Regions from separate parts of the Halodesulfovibrio marinisediminis DSM 17456 genome, predicted to be linked through region 1. Evidence: predicted binding sites of a transcription regulator. Region 1 holds the regulator's gene; the other holds the start of a gene.
What was found. The regulator sigma-54, encoded in region 1, starts transcription at its own class of promoters, with help from an activator protein. The targets are predictions, from matches to a motif close to CTGGCACGGNNNNTGCTT.
Positions count from the first base shown of each region.

Region 1 (8,206 bases):
GATACCTTGCATGATCTTCAAAAAAAAATACTTCGACCTGCTTCACCAACCGCTTTTTTACAGGACCCTCTTCGAGTTTTTCGTGTAGCTCGTTTTGCCGCAGCGTTTCCAGATTTTTCAGTACACCCTGATACCTTTGCTCAGATGCGGCATGTAGCAAGCATGGGGCTTCTGAAAACGCTTACGCCCGAACGGGTTGGTACTGAGCTTTTAAAAGCTCTTGGCTCTGTGCAGCCCGGCAGGTTCTTACAGGTTCTTGATGAGGCAATGTGCTTAGATTACTGGTTTTCTGAGCTGAGCCGGATGTCCTCAATCCCTGCTGGTCCTATACAGTACCACTCTAATGACTGTCTTGCACATACTGTAAACACTGTTAACCGATGCAGAGGTAATGTAACTGCCTGTTATATGGCGGTTTGTCACGATTTAGGAAAACAGGAAACAAAAAAAGACCTTCTCCCACGTCATATCGGACATGAAAAACGTGGTGAAGAGTTGGCAATACGCTTGGGAAAACGTCTTAAGCTTTCCTCGCATCTGATAAAAGCTGGTGCAATTGCTGCACGGTTGCATATGAAAGCAGGACAATACCCTTCACTTCGGATCGGAACAAAGGTTGATCTGCTCTACTCTCTTCATACTCAGAGGGTTGTGAAGCCTTTTTTTAAGATGATAGAGGCAGATTCCGGATGTAATTACCTACCTCAGGCGCAAGCAGATCTTAAAGTAATCCTTTCAGTATCATTGCCTTCAGAGATGCAGAATCTAGGGGAAGAATCTGGAAAGCGGCTGCGTGAGTTACGTTGTTTGGCGTTAAGTTCTTCGTAACCATATGATTTTGTATTAAAAAAGAAAAAGCCCCGAAGAGAAGTTCTTCGGGGCTTTAAAGTCGGTTTAATTACCTACTATTTGAAAGCTTTTTCAAAGTTAGGAACAACCTGTTTTTTACGGCTCATTACGCCGTCAAGCCATACGGAGTCGTTACCTGCAACGCCGAATGCTTTTTCAACAACGGATGCGTCGTCAGAACAGATGAGCATTTCAGAACCTTCTTTCATGATGTCAGTGAGAAGAAGGAATACGGAATGACGGCCGTCTGCTTTAACTTTAGCAATTTCTTCTTTGAGGCCGTCTTTAACAGCGTCAAGGAGAGAAAGATCAACAACTTCAAGCTGGCCGATACCAACTTTGTTGCCGTTCATGTCGAAGTCTTTGTAGTCACGGAAAACAAGTTCTTCCATGGTTGCGCCTTCAACTGCAGACTTAACTTTGAACATTTCCATACCAAGCTCGGTTGTGTCGGAAACGTTAGCAATTTTAGCGAGAGCTTCTACAGCCACTTTGTCAGCGTCGGTGCAAGTTACAGACTTGAACATTACGGTATCGGAAAGGATAGCGCAAAGCATGCCGCCTGCAATACCAGCAGGGATTTCAAGACCGTAGTGATCGTAGAAACCTTTGATTGCAGTACAGCCACAACCTACAGGCCATACCCACATTTCAAGAGGGTTAGAGGTGGTGATGTCGCCCAGTTTGTGGTGATCGATTACGCCACAGATTTCAGCTTCGTCGATGTCTGCAGGGAGCTGAGCTTTATCAGAGGTGTCTACGAGCCATAATTGCTGGCCAGCAACAGAAGTTACAACTTCTGGAGCTTCGAGGCCGAATTTTTCGAGAACAAATGCAGATTCAGGGGTAACTTCGCCCTGTGCTACTGCTTTAGCTTCGATGCCGCGTTTATTGAGTGCATCCGCAACAGCGATTGCAGAAATGATAGAGTCGGTGTCCGGGTTCATATGACCCATTACGAGTACTGCCATGGTAATTTCCTCCAGAAATTGTTGTAACGCGTTGTTCACGCCTATTTCCAAACTGAGTTTGTGACAGATAGCACAAACTCATTCTGCTGCCAAGTGCTTCCACGTTACAAAATGCATTTTTTTATCATAAGAAGACTTACAAATTGGTAATAAGTACCACGGCAAAGAGGAAAAAGAAGAAAGAATAGTAGGCTCGACGGACCCTCAAAGACAGCACTCCGCCAAGAGCTGCAAAGAACCATAAATAGGTCCAAGAAATGCCTGAACATTCAATAATAGAGCCATGAATGTCGTATGAGAGGGAGATCGTGCTAATTAGCACAAGCAGGTAGATAAAGAAGAAAACAAAGTTTACAGCAAAGGCTTGGAGCAAGGCTTTGCTGATGATTTTGTGTAAAAAAAGTTGCTCATCAACGGCAGGTTCGGGATTTTTAAGTGCTAATAGCTCATTATGGTGAATATTGTGGCGTTGACGCAGGGTTTGTTCAAGATACGGGCTAATTAATGCTGCGGGCATAGCCAATACCATTGGGATGACGAGCTGCGAAGGGAATTGCAACGAAAAAAAGCTGGCTGCGGCTAATGTTGCAACCAGCGCTGCTGTTCCGTTTGGCGGGATGTATGTTCCGACAGGGAAAAGGTCGAGCCAGAATAGCTCAAAAAAAATGGCGGCCGGTAGAGCCAGCTCCCACTCTCCTGTTATTACCGCCCAAAAAAAGCCGATAGCTAATGGGCGTTCAACAAAACCTAAATTAACATTTGTTCGTAGCAGCGCTAGGATGGCAAAAAAAAAGCGTAGCCACTAATCCAGGACATTGAAGAAAGTTGTACAACAGGAAATACAGCGTCCATTACTATAGCCCCTTAATTTGTAATGGTTGGTTGGGAACGCAGCGAAAATCGAGAATGATTTCATGGTTGGCAAAAAATTTTAGGCATTCTTCATCATGATCTGAAATGGCAATATGATCACAGAGCTGTTTTTTGCCCGGAGCATAATGCAGGTTGCCAATGTTAATTGATTCAAAAGAAAAACCTTCGTCATGAATTCGTTTAGCGTCATCACAGTCTGCAACAATAATAAGTGTTTCTTGCAGATTATTGTGCTGAGCATAACTCATAATGTCTGCCACATGGATAAAATCTACAGAGATTCGCCCAGGGATAGCGAGAGTAGCAATTTGCTGGCGTAGAACGTCATCTGCAAAATCATCATTTACTACGAGCAGGTGTTTAGCATTCGTGTAAGGAATCCAAGTTTCAATGACCTGACCATGAATAAGTCGGTTGTCGATGCGAATCCAAGCCATAACTTACTCATTAACCTTGCTTCGTAGAATTTCACCGGCCATTACAATACCCTTGCCACCAGCATCTTTTGCTTCAATAGCAAGTCGATCTAATGTCATGGTACGGCATCCGAAGACTTTAAGCAGCATTGGAAGGTTTACACCGGTAAGAACTTCCAGATGTCTGGTTCCGAGTAATGACAAGCTTAAGTTGGTTGGAGTTCCGCCAAACATATCAGTAAGGATGAGAACACCGCGTCCCTCGTCTACACGCTCAACCATTTCTTTAATGGATGCTACTGTTTCCGAAACATCTTTTTCGCTGTCAACGCTTACAGTTTCGCAAGAAGGTTGTTTGCCCATAATGACTTCTGCAGCACTTAACAATGCGGCGCCGTAGTTGGTATGGGTGACAATAACTACACCGATATTTTTTTCTTCAGGAAATGTGGTAGACATGAGATTTTATGTATAGTTGTTAGCTTAGGCGTTACGCCAAGTTAATATGACGGTGCTCTTTTGAAACAGCAAAGTCAGTTTTTTTCAAAAATTCGTATATGGCCTCAGTTACCGAAACAGAGCGGTGTTTTCCACCAGTGCATCCAAAGGCAATGGTAATTCGGTACCGCCCTTCTTTCTCCATTTGCAGAAGAGTAAAGTGTAATAAATCTTCAAGCTTTTTTAGATATGTTTGTCCCATACTGTGTTTAAGAACATAGCTTACCACAACATCATCTTGGCCCGTATACTTTCGTAACTCTGGATCATGGTGTGGGTTTGGCAAGAAGCGTAGGTCAAAAATCATATCTGCTTCAGAAGGAGTACTATGCTTAAAGCCAAAGCTCATAAGATGAACTTTAAGACCTTTTACATCGTTTTCTTCTGACTGCCATCTGCGTTGCAACACGCGGCGTAGGTCGTGAATAGAATATTCTGAAGTATCAAAGATAAAATCTGCTTCTACACGGGCAGGTGCCATGAGAATACGCTCGTTTGTCATGGCTTGTTCAAGCCCTACTCCATGTCCTTCAAAAGGATGCGGACGTCTCGTTTCTTTATATCGGCGGAGAATTACATCAGCACGTGATTCAAGAAAAATGACTGTCGGAGCATAGCCTGCTGCACATAATACTTCGATGAAGTCAGACCATCCATTTTTTAATGTACACTGCCGAACGTCTACACCAAGCACAATTCCTTTGTAACTCTCAAGCCCACATCCGGTGAGCACTTCTAAAAATTGAGGTGCCATAGACACCGGAAGTCCATCGATAGTGTAGTACGCCATGTCTTCAAAGACTTTAAGGGCACTACTTTTGCCAGCTCCAGAGAGGCCGGCAACAATAATTAGAGGGATTGTTTGCTGAGCTACAGAGGTCATAGTGTATTTGTGCTAGGCTGCAGATAAAAGGTTCCACAGTGCTTCTTGGGAGTCAGATTCCATAAACAATTGTTTGAAATCTTCGTCTTTCAGAAGTCTGGAGATCTGGGCTAGAATGCGTAAATGTGTTCCTGCTACGTTTTCCGGAGCAAGTACCATAAAGAAAATCTTGCATGGCTTTTGGTCTAGAGCATCAAAATCCAGCCCTTCAAAACTGCGACCTGCCACGACTACTATTTTATCAAGTGAAGCAAGTTTTCCGTGTGGAATGGCGATTCCATTACCGATGCCTGTGGTTCCAAGAGCTTCTCGCTCCATAAGAACATTAAATACTTCTTCTGCATCGAGTGATGGATTTTTTTTAACAACAGGAGCCAGAAGCTCCGCCAGCGCCTCTTGTTTGGTGCTGGCGGTAAGCTCCGGCAATACAAGTTCTTTTTCCAGGTATTCACCCAGTTTCATTACTTTTCCTAGTAAGCGGGATCTATCAAGCCGAAGTTGTTATCTTTTCGGCGGTACATGATGTTAACCCGCTCGGTTTCGGTATTAAGAAAAACAAGGAAATCATAATCAAGCGCATCAAGTTGCATAGCGGCTTCATCAAGATCCATTGGTTGAGGTACAAAATCACTCACTCCGAAAATGGTTCGTTCTGATTCTGCTATTTCTTCCAGAGGGATCGTCCCTTCGAGAATAGGCTTTTCTGTGCCCTTACGTTTCTTTTGCAGTTTTTCCGTACTTCGGATGATCTGTGCTTTGAGTTTATCTCGAATCAGATCAACCGTTGCATACATGTCTTCAGACTGTTCAGTAGCGGAATATGTAAAGTTATCCGTTACAAGTGAAATTTCGGCTTTGTGGCGGAAATTGTCAACAGAAAGTGAGACTTGCATTTCCACATGTTCAGGGTTCAGTAAGAATCTGCCAAGCTTGCTGAAGCGACGATTGGCATATGCTTTAAGGTGATTGGAAGGCTCAAAGTTCTTGAAAGTGAATGCGATGTTCATGTTGCCTCCTAATTTGGATACTTTTTGAAACCCTGTGAGTCAGCTGGGTTCGCTTCTAGAATACCACCTTTCTCTTGGATGATGAAGGGATATTCATTGCGGTACGGTATTTAGCTACAGTTCTTCGTGCAATGTTAACCTGCAGTTTTTCTTTTAAGATTTCTCCGATTTTTTCGTCGCTTAATGGTTTTTTCGTATTTTCTTCACTAATAAGTTTTTTAATAAGAGCCTTAACGCTCTCAGATCCGACCTGACTACCATCATCAAGGCCAATTGCACTGTTGAAGAAGAACTTGAGTTCGAAGATACCGTGCGGGGTCGAAATATACTTATTGGTTGTAATACGGCTTACCGTTGATTCATGCATGCCGATATCGTCAGCAATGTCTTTAAGAATTAACGGCTTTAACGAGGTAACGCCGTCTTGGAAGAATTCTTTTTGATATTTAACGATACTTTCAACTACCTTATACAAAGTTCGCTGCCGTTGGTACAGACTTTTTATAAGCCAGGATGCGGAACGCATTTTATCCTGATAATAGTCTTTTTCTTCCGAATTGATCGTTTTTGGGAGTTGCTCAGTCAGCTCACTGAGCTGCAACTGAGGCAGTCCGTCTTCATTAAGGACAATGACGAAGTCCCCTTCGTATTCGTAAATGTAAACGTCTGGAGAAACGTAATGCGGCTCTCCTCCGCTGAACCGAGCTCCCGGCATAGGGTCGAGGCTCTGGATTACATCAAGATACTCTTTGAGATCTTCAAGAGAAATTTTGTATTTTCGTGCAAGCGGCTTGTAACGGCGCTTTTCCAGATCCTCAAGATGGTTGGTAATGATATCTACAAGGATTGGGTCACGATCATAGTTAAGGGCTTTTACTTGAACAAGCAGGCATTCCTGTGGGGTGCGAGCAGCTACTCCGACAGGGTCAAACTGTTGGATATGCGCAATCATTTGTTCAACAGTTTCAACGTCGCTTTGAGCAATTTGAGCCAGTTCTTCGGAAGATACATGTAAGTACCCATTAGAACTGATGTTACCAATGACAACCTCTCCAACTCGAATCTGTTCTTTAGTGAGGGGAGAAAGCATCAACTGCCAGTTCAGATGTCCATCTAACGTTGGAGCAGGGGCAAGACGAGCTTCAAAAGAGCTCATTTCTTCCAGTGCTTCAGATTCCCGCATCGAAACCTGTTTGGTAGTGCTTGAAAAATCGCCCAGATAGTCTTCCCAGTCAGCGTTGTTTGAAAGCTCTTTGTCGTAAGCTTCCTGTTCGTTTTTTCGCTGTTCTGCGTCAGAAGTTTTGTCTGGATTTACACGTTCTTCTAAGGACTCTTCCAAAAAAGGGTTCTCCAGCAGCTCTTGCTGAACGGTTTCAGCAAGTTCCACGCGTGAAAGCTGCAACAGTTTGATTGCCTGCTGCAATTGCGGGGTCATTACAAGCTGCTGAGCGAGCTTTAATTGTTGGCGAAGTTCAAGAGCCATATATAAGAATGTCCTATGTGGTTCGACTAGCTAAAAAGCTGAAATATAATGTATGAGTACTGCCTATCAAAAAACATTCCAAATTAGATAACTGACTTCTTTTTTGCCACATAGGAACGTTATATGCAACCAAGAAAAAAGCCCGTTGTACGGGCTTTTTACAGTTGCACATGTGCAAATTATATTTTTTATCAAAATGCTAGAGACTAAAACCTTCTCCAAGGTAGACGCTACGCGCCTTCGGGTTGTTAACAATCTCCTGCGGTGTGCCGGAAAGAATGATCTGCCCTTCGTAAACAAGGTTGGCTCTATCGCAAATTTTTAATGTTTCTCTAACGTTGTGGTCGGAAATAAGAACGCCCATCCCTTTATCACGCAATTTGCGGATGATGTCCTGAATGTCGTCAACAGCTAGAGGATCAATACCAGCAAACGGTTCGTCGAGGAGAATAAACTTCGGGTCACGGATAAGTGCACGGGCAATTTCAAGACGACGACGTTCACCACCGGAGATATGCATTGCGTGAGTATCACGAATATGGCTGATGCCGAATTCTTCCATTAATTCTTCGGCGCGTCTTTTCTGAGCATCTCGGGAAAGTTCTGTTTGTTCTAAAATGAGCTGCAAGTTTTGATACACAGTCAGTTTTTTGAAAACAGAGCTTTCCTGAGGAAGGTAACTTAGACCGATTCGAGCACGTTCGTGCAATGGCCAGTCTGTAACTTCCATATCATCTACACGTACAACACCTGCATTTGGTTTGATAATACCGATGAGCATGTAGAACGTAGTGGTCTTACCTGCACCGTTAGGTCCGAGAAGTCCTACAATTTCGCCCTGCTCCATTTTCAGGTTGATATTGCGGACAACCTCGCGTTTGCCGTAAATCTTGCAGAGTCCTTCAGCTTGAATAACAGACATTTATTTTTTTACCTTGTTACTTGGTGCTGAAAAAATTGCTTCTACTGGCTGGCTGGAGGAACCAAGCACTTCACTACGGTTTTCTTTTACCCAGAACTTGATCTTGTTGCCAGTAATTGTGTTTTTCCCTTCACTTAATTTTGGAGAACCAGTCATGACGAGCAGTTCATCCTTTAAAGTGTAGGTTGCTTTGTCACACGTACCTCTTCTGTCCTTTTCCATTTTAATGCGGACATTGCCTTCTGAGATAATTTTTTCAATTTTACCAGGGTTGATGCCGCTAGCTTCTTTTGATTTTGGAGCA
Region 1 covers NZ_FSRG01000003.1:779,128-787,333, forward strand. Annotated here, with positions in the region: gene BUR09_RS03750 (hypothetical protein) at 1-828, shown strand, start outside; gene BUR09_RS03755 (manganese-dependent inorganic pyrophosphatase) at 906-1,820, opposite strand; gene BUR09_RS03760 (hypothetical protein) at 1,957-2,337, opposite strand; gene BUR09_RS03765 (PTS sugar transporter subunit IIB) at 2,675-3,130, opposite strand; gene BUR09_RS03770 (PTS sugar transporter subunit IIA) at 3,134-3,568, opposite strand; gene rapZ (RNase adapter RapZ) at 3,600-4,490, opposite strand; gene BUR09_RS03780 (PTS sugar transporter subunit IIA) at 4,503-4,952, opposite strand; gene hpf (ribosome hibernation-promoting factor, HPF/YfiA family) at 4,961-5,497, opposite strand; gene rpoN (RNA polymerase factor sigma-54) at 5,553-6,980, opposite strand; gene lptB (LPS export ABC transporter ATP-binding protein) at 7,180-7,902, opposite strand; gene BUR09_RS03800 (LptA/OstA family protein) at 7,903-8,206, opposite strand, start outside.

Region 2 (8,206 bases), on a different contig from region 1:
TACTGTCGGAGTGTAGCCCTTGGTTGTTGGCGGTTCACCTGTTGCAAGACCAACTTCACGTGCAGCCATTGCAAATCGGGTCACAGAGTCCATCATGAGCAGAACGTTTTTGCCCTGATCACGGTAAAATTCTGCCACCGCGGTTGCAGCATATGCAGCACGCATACGGACAAGCGGAGACTGGTCGGATGTTGCCACGAGCAAAACTGAACGCTTCATACCCTCCGGCCCCAAATCCTTTTCCATAAACTCAAGAACCTCACGACCACGTTCGCCGATCAGCGCAATGACGTTAATGTCTGCCTCAGTATAGCGAGCCATCATACCCATAAGAGTTGACTTACCAACACCGGAACCAGCCATAATACCCACACGCTGTCCTTTACCAAGAGTAATAAGACTGTTGATAGAGCGAACTCCAACGTCCAACGGTTCAACAATACGTGCACGTGAAAGCGGGTTTGGCGGTGTTGCGTACAACGGCTTATAAGCCTCTGCAGAAAGTAGAGGCGATTCTGATCCAAGCTCGTTACCAAACGCATCAAACGCTTTGCCGAGCATGTCATTGCCCACAGGAAAAGTTGGCGGCAGGCTAGAGTTACGGATAAGTGACCCTGGTTTAATGCCTCGCATCTCACCATACGGCATGAAAAGAATATTGCCGTCTCGAAAGCCTACAACCTCTGCCGGAATCTGCTCTGCGCCTTCTTCCGGAATAAGCTGACATACCGCTCCGAGAGGAGCTTTGATTCCACACCCTTCTACGATCAGACCGACCACCTTGTTTACCTTGCCGAAAGACTGGCTTGGTTCAAGGTTTTCCAGCAGCTCAAGGGCACCACGCGGGTCGATCATATTTTATCCTCTGGAATCACAAGCTGATCTAAAATTTCATCTACAGCCTGTTTACGGCTGGTGATGGTGTTATCCACCATGCCATCATGGCTTTCGACAATGATACCACCAGCAGCAACAGTCGGAGCAGACTTTACGGTCCATGCTTCCAATCCATTGTAATGATGCTGGGCATTCTGAATAATAGCGGAAACCATGGATTCATCATCCGGGTGCACAGTAATCACAAGCTGTCTGCGATCATCAAGAACTTGCACAGCCTCTGCAAAAAGCTTTTCCATGGATGCCTGACGATTTTCTGACAACTCTACTGCACATACACGCTCAACAGATGAACGCACAACAGTTATGAGGTCACTCCGCCAGTTATCAAAGATATTGGAGCACTGGCCTTGAATAGCACCAAGAACACTGGATACAGACTCCGCGTGCTGCTGCTGAACTGCTGCCAGTTCCTGCTCAGCCTGCTGACATCCCTGTTCATAGCCTTCCTGCCGTGCTTTTTCTTTAATCCACTCGGCTTCTTCTCGTGCTTTTGCAAGAATATTTGCAGCCCGCTCTGCTGCACGTTCACGAACACGTTCCATGTAGGCGGCTTCTGTAGCATCATCCCACTGTCGGGTACGAGTTCCTTCCACGCCTTCAAGGGTATGCTCATTAGCGGAACCGGGACCGGTAAAAATGGTACCCCACGCAGCCACACCTTTCGGTGCGGCTGTGTCGGATAAAATATCGCCAGAGAGAATGTTAGATGAAGACATCGTTGCCTCCGCGTCCGATGGCTATTCGTCCTTCCATTTCGAGACGGCGTACAATCTTTACAATCGACTGCTGTGCACCCTCTACATCTGAAAGCTTTGTAGGCCCCATGATATCCAAATCTTCTCGGATCATTGTTGCCGCACGCTCGGACATATTGCTGAAGAACACATCCTGCATTTCTTCGGAAGCACCTTTGAGTGCCAGAGTCATATCCTCGTTGGATACTTCTTTCAGCAGCTCGCGGATACCACGACCATCCAGTGTTGCCACGTCTTCGAATACGAACATGAGGTTTCGAATGTCTTCTGCCATCTGTACAGATTCTTCTTCGATCTCTGCGAGAACTTCTTCTTCCGTAGCACGGTCCACTGCGTTGAGGATTTCCGCAACAGCAGCAACGCCGCCCACTTTCTTGCCTTCCTTGCCCCCCATTGCAATGAGCTGGCTTTGCAGCACCTTATCCACTGCCATAAGCATATCTTCCGGTACTGCCTCGAGACGAGCAAGACGCATAAGCACTTCCGGTCTGATACCGGCAGGGAGCATCTGAATAAGCTCTGCCGCCTGATCTGAATGCAGGTGACCAAGAATGAGTGCCAGTGTCTGCGGGTGTTCGTTACGCAGAATCTGAGAAAGAATGCGTGGACTTACGTTCTCAAGTTCACGGAATGGAGCTGGGCCGTTATCCAGTTCCAGTGCATCCATAATGTACTTGGCGGTTTCACTATCAAGGTTTTTCAGGAGCATACGACGGGTGGCTTCCTCACCACCGGAAATCATCTCTTTGCCCGCGATCATTGAATGGTGAAACTCTCGTAAAATATCTTCAACATCTTCTTTAGGAACTGTATCCAGTTCCATCATGGCTTTTGAAATTTGGGCAATGTCTGCACGGTCGAGACGTTTAAAGGTCTCAGCGGTGAACTTGTCCCCCATCGCCAGAAGTAATACGGCGGTTTTTTCCGCACCTTTAAGCTGAGTGGCCAACTTTATGCCCTCCGGTATCTTTAAGCCAAGACTTCAAGATGCCTACAGCCTGTTCCATGTTCTGTTCGGAAATCTGTAATGCATGCGCCTTAATGTCTTCAATCTTCTTCAGTGCATCCAATGCATCAAGCTCTTCTTCGCCTTCAATAAGCGCTATGCGCTCTTCACCCAATGGAAGACCTTCAAGTCCTTCCATAACCTCACCTGCTTCAACCTTAGGTCGAATGAGAGCAAGAATAACCGGGCGAACGATGAGCAGAAGGAAGAGAAATACGAGTACTGCGTTCAGAATCGGCTTACCCATGCGCAGTGCATAGTCCCCGATTACTTCAGCAAGACTGCGTTCGCGTTCTACATCCAGTTCGCCAAAAGCGATACAGGAAACTTCAATGGCGTCACCGCGGGAAGATTCAAACCCTACTGCATTTGAAACAAGCTCTTGAATACGCGTCATTTCTTCTTCTGAACGCGGAGTAAAGACCATTTCGCCTGTATCAGGGCTGGCTGCGTACATGCCATCAACAACTACTGCAATGCTCAAGCGGTCCACCTGCCCTACAGGGGTCACGATGTTCTGCTCTTCTTTGTTAATTTCATAGTTGATGGTTGATGTTTCGCGAGTTGCATCCTGCTGGCTGATGCTGCCGCCGATGCCGTCACCTCGGAAGTTAGCATCAGGGGTGCCTGCTTCAAGGTTAGCGCTGCCGCGGGTTGTTTCCTCGCTTTTCTGTTCTGAACGAACAACAGAACTTGATGGGTCGTACAGTTCCTTACGGATTGTACGCTGGCTGAAATCAAGGTCAGCGTTAACTTTCGCAATAACCTTGCCTGCGCCGATGATAGGATACAAAAGTTCCTGAATGCGCATTTCCAGATTTCTCTGGATGGTCTGCTTGTGATCAAACTGGGTTGCAGTCATGCCTTCAACGGAATTTTCGTCTTCAGGATGGTACAGCACAGTACCTTTAGTATCCGCAATGGACACACGACCTTTATCCAGACCTTCAACAGACATGGTAATAAGGTTGACGATTGCCATTACGTCTTTGTCTGTCATTTTTTTACCTTCTGCGATGGTCAAAACAACAGATGCAGACGGTGGCATCTCTTCTTCAATAAACAGACTTTTCTGAGGGATCACCAGATGTACACGTGAGGATTCAACCGCAGGGAATTCTGTAATAGTACGGCTTAATTCACCCTGAAGAGCACGCTGGTAATTAATTTTCTGTACAAATTCTGTTTGTCCGACTTTTACATCGTCAAAGACTTCGAAGCCAATGCCCTGCCCAGTTAAACCACCTTCACCGGCAATCTTGATACGCATGTCGTATACTTTATCTGCTGGAACAAGGATGCTGGAACCATTGTTCTCCAAGCTATAGGAAACTTTTTCAGCCTGAAGGACTTTAACAATTCTATTTGCATCCTCAAGAGCAAGGTTAGAATACAACAACTGCATGTCCGGCTTATTCAGCCAAAACAACAGCGCAAAGAATACGCCGAGCACAGTAAGTGCAAGACCGCCGATAAAGACCCTTTGCGAGAGGGTAATACTCGACCAGAAATTTTTAGTGCGATCGACAGCATCGTTTAACATGGGGGACATTATTTACTCCGAAAAAATACAGTTAATAAATGGCGATATAACAGTAGGACTAGAACTGCATTTTGCTGATTTCGTTGTATGCATTAAGAACCTTATTACGTACGGCTGATGTAAGGTTCATTGCAACACTTGCTTTCTGCAACGTAATCATAAGCTCGTGAACATTCTGCTGCTCACCTGAAGCGAAAGATTCAATCATGCCAGATTTTTCTTGCTGCATGTCGTTTACTTTCTTCACAGATGCTTCAACAGTTTCCATAAAAGATGTGGTTGTTTTTTCTTCAGATGCAGTGGACTGCTGCACCTTTTTATTTCCAGACGCAAAGCTGCTTAACGCTTCTGAATACGCCTTCATTCCTACACTTTGAATAGACATGACCTACTCCCCAAATTTATCCGCTTAGCCGCGGCCAAGATCCAATGCTTTGTTGTACATGGTTTTTACAGCATCCATTGAAGTGATATTTGCCTCATAGCTGCGCTGTACAGTCATAAGGTTCGCCATCTCTTCCACCACGTTGATGTCCGGATAAAATACATATCCTTCTTCATTTGCATCTGGATGACCAGGTTCATACACCTGCTTAAGTGGGCGCTTATCCTGCGCAACATGCTTCACACGTACACCGCGTAAATCCCTGTCCATTGCAGACTGCATCTGCTTACTGAATGGATGGTCTACCTCAGTTGCCTCAAGAATTACGGTCTTACGACGATACGGACCGCCTTCCGGTGTACGAGTAGTCTTAGCGTTAGCAAGGTTCATAGAGATAATGTTCATGCTTGTACGCTCAGTACTGAGCGCAGAAGCTCCGATATCGAGTGCTGTCATGAAATCCATTATTTAGCTCCGCTTGAAATAACGCTTTTTAAGCCTTCAAAGTTACTTTTGACCACTGTAGCCAGTGTGTTGTAGCGCATGGTATTTTTAGCCATTACAGCCATTTCCTTATCCATATCCACACGGTCTTCACCATGAACAATACGCATCGGCATTTTCTTTTCCCATTCAGGGCCGAAGTTTTTCGGATCGAATGTAGCAGGAACATGTTTGCCGGACGTACGTGTCATTTTTCCACGACCGTCAATGTTCAGCGCTTTTTGAAGATCTTCTTCAAACTTAACTCTACGGGCGAGATACCCGTGAGTTTTAATGTTAGCCATGTTACTCATGACAACATTCTGACGCTGCAGCTGCATGTCCATAACCTTTGCACTGAGCAACATAGGGGTTTCAAATAACCCTTTCATGCAGGTACCCTCCTTTTACTTAATCTTCCCGTCTTACCCCTTTTTGAGAAGGCAACGGTACTGAATACAAAGCAAAAGGCGTTCCACACTTACAACGACTTATTTTTATTATACTTTTTATTGAAAGACTGGCTTTTATCGAGAAAAAAAGAAACTGAGTGACAGAGATTTGTCACTCGTAAGAAATGGGGGACATATTTTTTTTGGCACAGTAGTTGCTGAATATTCTGCAGAAACACAAAAGCAGAACTATTTTTCCTACACGCCTAATCGCATAAATTTGTGGGGATGTAGCTAAACTCAATAAGGATACCCGTATGAGCGACTACCAGACATTAAAAGTACTTGGCGAATACCATCTCGCGTTAGGCGATACCAAAAAAGCAATTGAATGCTTTGAAGGCGCTATGGAGCTTAACAACGAATCTTCTGAGCCGCTTCTCGGCCTCGCAGCAGTAAGCATCTTCGAAGGAGACTACGAATCCGCACTTACTCTGTATAAACAGGCTGCTTCCATTGAACCTAGCTCCCGTGCGCATGCCGGTATCGGCCTTGTTCTTGCGGAACAGGGTAACCACGATGAGAGTTTTACCCATTTCCTTACTGCTCTTTCCATTAACCCAGTTGACAAAGTTGCACTTAACTGCCTTCTCCAGCAGGGATACAGCACTGAGCGCGTTGAGGAAATCCTTCCTGCTTTTGCACGTGCCCTTGAAGAAGACAGCACCGATACTGCTGTTCGCTTCTCCTACGCAACCTGTCTCTTCTCTACAGACCGTAAAGAAGAATCTATTGCTGAATTCAACGAAATTTTACGCCTCGACCCAGAGCATGAGGCAACCAAAGAAGTATTATCGCACATCGCTGCATAATATTCCCTCCACAAAAGTATAAGGCACCCTGTTCTGATCCGTACGTCAGAACAGGGTGCCTTATTTTTTAATCAGTTCCTTAATTATACTTTTTTATGTAACTAGGTTAATGAATAGTACACATCAAACTTGTTCTTTTTATTCAGCGTACTAGCGTCATTGTTAATCTACTAAGTCTATTCGACGGGATTCATCCTGCGCAATCTAAATAAAAGGGAGTTAGATATGGCAGGAGCTACGGTTCCAACAAGTACAGAGCCAGAGAAGACAGAACGCACACGGCAAACTAAGTCTATTTTCTCTGCAAACGACTCTGCACGCGACATGGTGCTTTACTCACCTCTATGGGAATTTTGGTACTCCGCCGATGGAACACTTGAAGTGGTCTCCAACGCTTGCGAAACATGCTGCGGGTACGAAGCAAAGCACTTTTACCGTAACTCAAGGTTCATGGAAGCCATCCTCATCGAAGAACATCTTCCGCTATGGTACGGGCTATGGCGCAAGTTGGATGAGGGGGAAAATTATGCAACGGCAGAATTTCAAATTCGACTTCCAGACAGCAAAAAACGCTGGATGAAGTTTGAAGCCAGCCGTGCCCTTGATTCCGACGGATGCTATTGCGGCATCCGTGCATTCTGTCACGACATCACATCACATCGCAGCGTAGTACAGCAGCTCATGCACTTTACTTGGCATGACAGCCTTACCAAACTACCCAACCGAAGCAAGTGTATTGAAAAAATCAAAAAAGCAATTTCCCGTGCTCAAGCTACAGGGCATTGGAATTTTTCCATCGTCTATATCGACATTGATCGCTTCAAAAACATTAATGACTCCCTCGGACATGAAGCAGGTGATGCGATTCTATGCAAACTTGCTGACCGCCTCCGCGATGCCACCTACGGATTTGAAACTGTCTTCCGTATTGGTGGTGACGAATTTGTGTTAATATATGAAGACACTTCCGACCATCAATCAGTGCACCGCTCAATAGAAGCTCTTATTCAAGGTATTAAGCGTCCAATTGCCTGGAACAATAAGCAGATTCATATGTCTGCCAGTTTTGGCATTATGCATGGCGAGATGGAAGTAGACACTCCAGAACGCTACCTGCAAAACGCTCACGTAGCACTGAATCACGGACGTTCCAACGGAACAGACGGCGTCACCGTTTATGATGCACAGATATTCTCTAATGCGCTCAAACTCATCAGCATGGAGCTGGACCTTCATAATGCACTAATTAATCAAGAATTTTTCTTAGTGTACCAACCTGTTGTTGATACGATCACACGTGCCGTGACTGGCTTTGAGGCGCTTATCCGCTGGAAAAACAGTCAGGGAAAAATCATCTCTCCGACAAAATTTATTCCGCTGGCAGAAGAAACAGGACTTATTCTACAACTTGGAGAATGGGTACTACTTGAAGCCTGCTCTACCCTTGCTGAATGGCGAAGGACAAATCCGCTATTCAAAAATTTGAAGGTGAACGTCAACCTTTCCGCACGTCAGCTTTCCGACTTGGAATTAACGGATATCGTCTCCCGTATCCTTACAAAAACCAATCTGCCACCAGAGTGCCTGCGTCTGGAAGTAACAGAGACCATGCTCATGGAAAATCCTGACTATGCAGATATTACCCTCCGCCGTCTGAGAGCGCTGGGAGTCGGGCTATGCATCGATGACTTTGGTACAGGATATTCCTCCCTTATGTATCTGCAACAATTTCCTATCAGTAATTTAAAAATCGACAGAAGCTTTGTTAATGACATGGAAAAAAATCCTGCAAACTACGAAATCGTCAAAGCAGTTGTCGCATTAGCGCACGCCTTAGGGTTGACCGTTGTTGCAGAAGGAGTGGAAGAAG
Region 2 covers NZ_FSRG01000008.1:160,259-168,464, forward strand. Annotated here, with positions in the region: gene BUR09_RS15850 (FliI/YscN family ATPase) at 1-855, opposite strand, end outside; gene BUR09_RS15855 (FliH/SctL family protein) at 852-1,616, opposite strand; gene fliG (flagellar motor switch protein FliG) at 1,603-2,553, opposite strand; gene fliF (flagellar basal-body MS-ring/collar protein FliF) at 2,588-4,213, opposite strand; gene fliE (flagellar hook-basal body complex protein FliE) at 4,263-4,589, opposite strand; gene flgC (flagellar basal body rod protein FlgC) at 4,614-5,054, opposite strand; gene flgB (flagellar basal body rod protein FlgB) at 5,054-5,464, opposite strand; gene BUR09_RS15885 (tetratricopeptide repeat protein) at 5,782-6,336, shown strand; gene BUR09_RS15890 (putative bifunctional diguanylate cyclase/phosphodiesterase) at 6,562-8,206, shown strand, end outside.
Region 2: a site for sigma-54 is predicted at 5,534-5,551, ahead of flgB (flagellar basal body rod protein FlgB). Genes of this name have one in related genera too.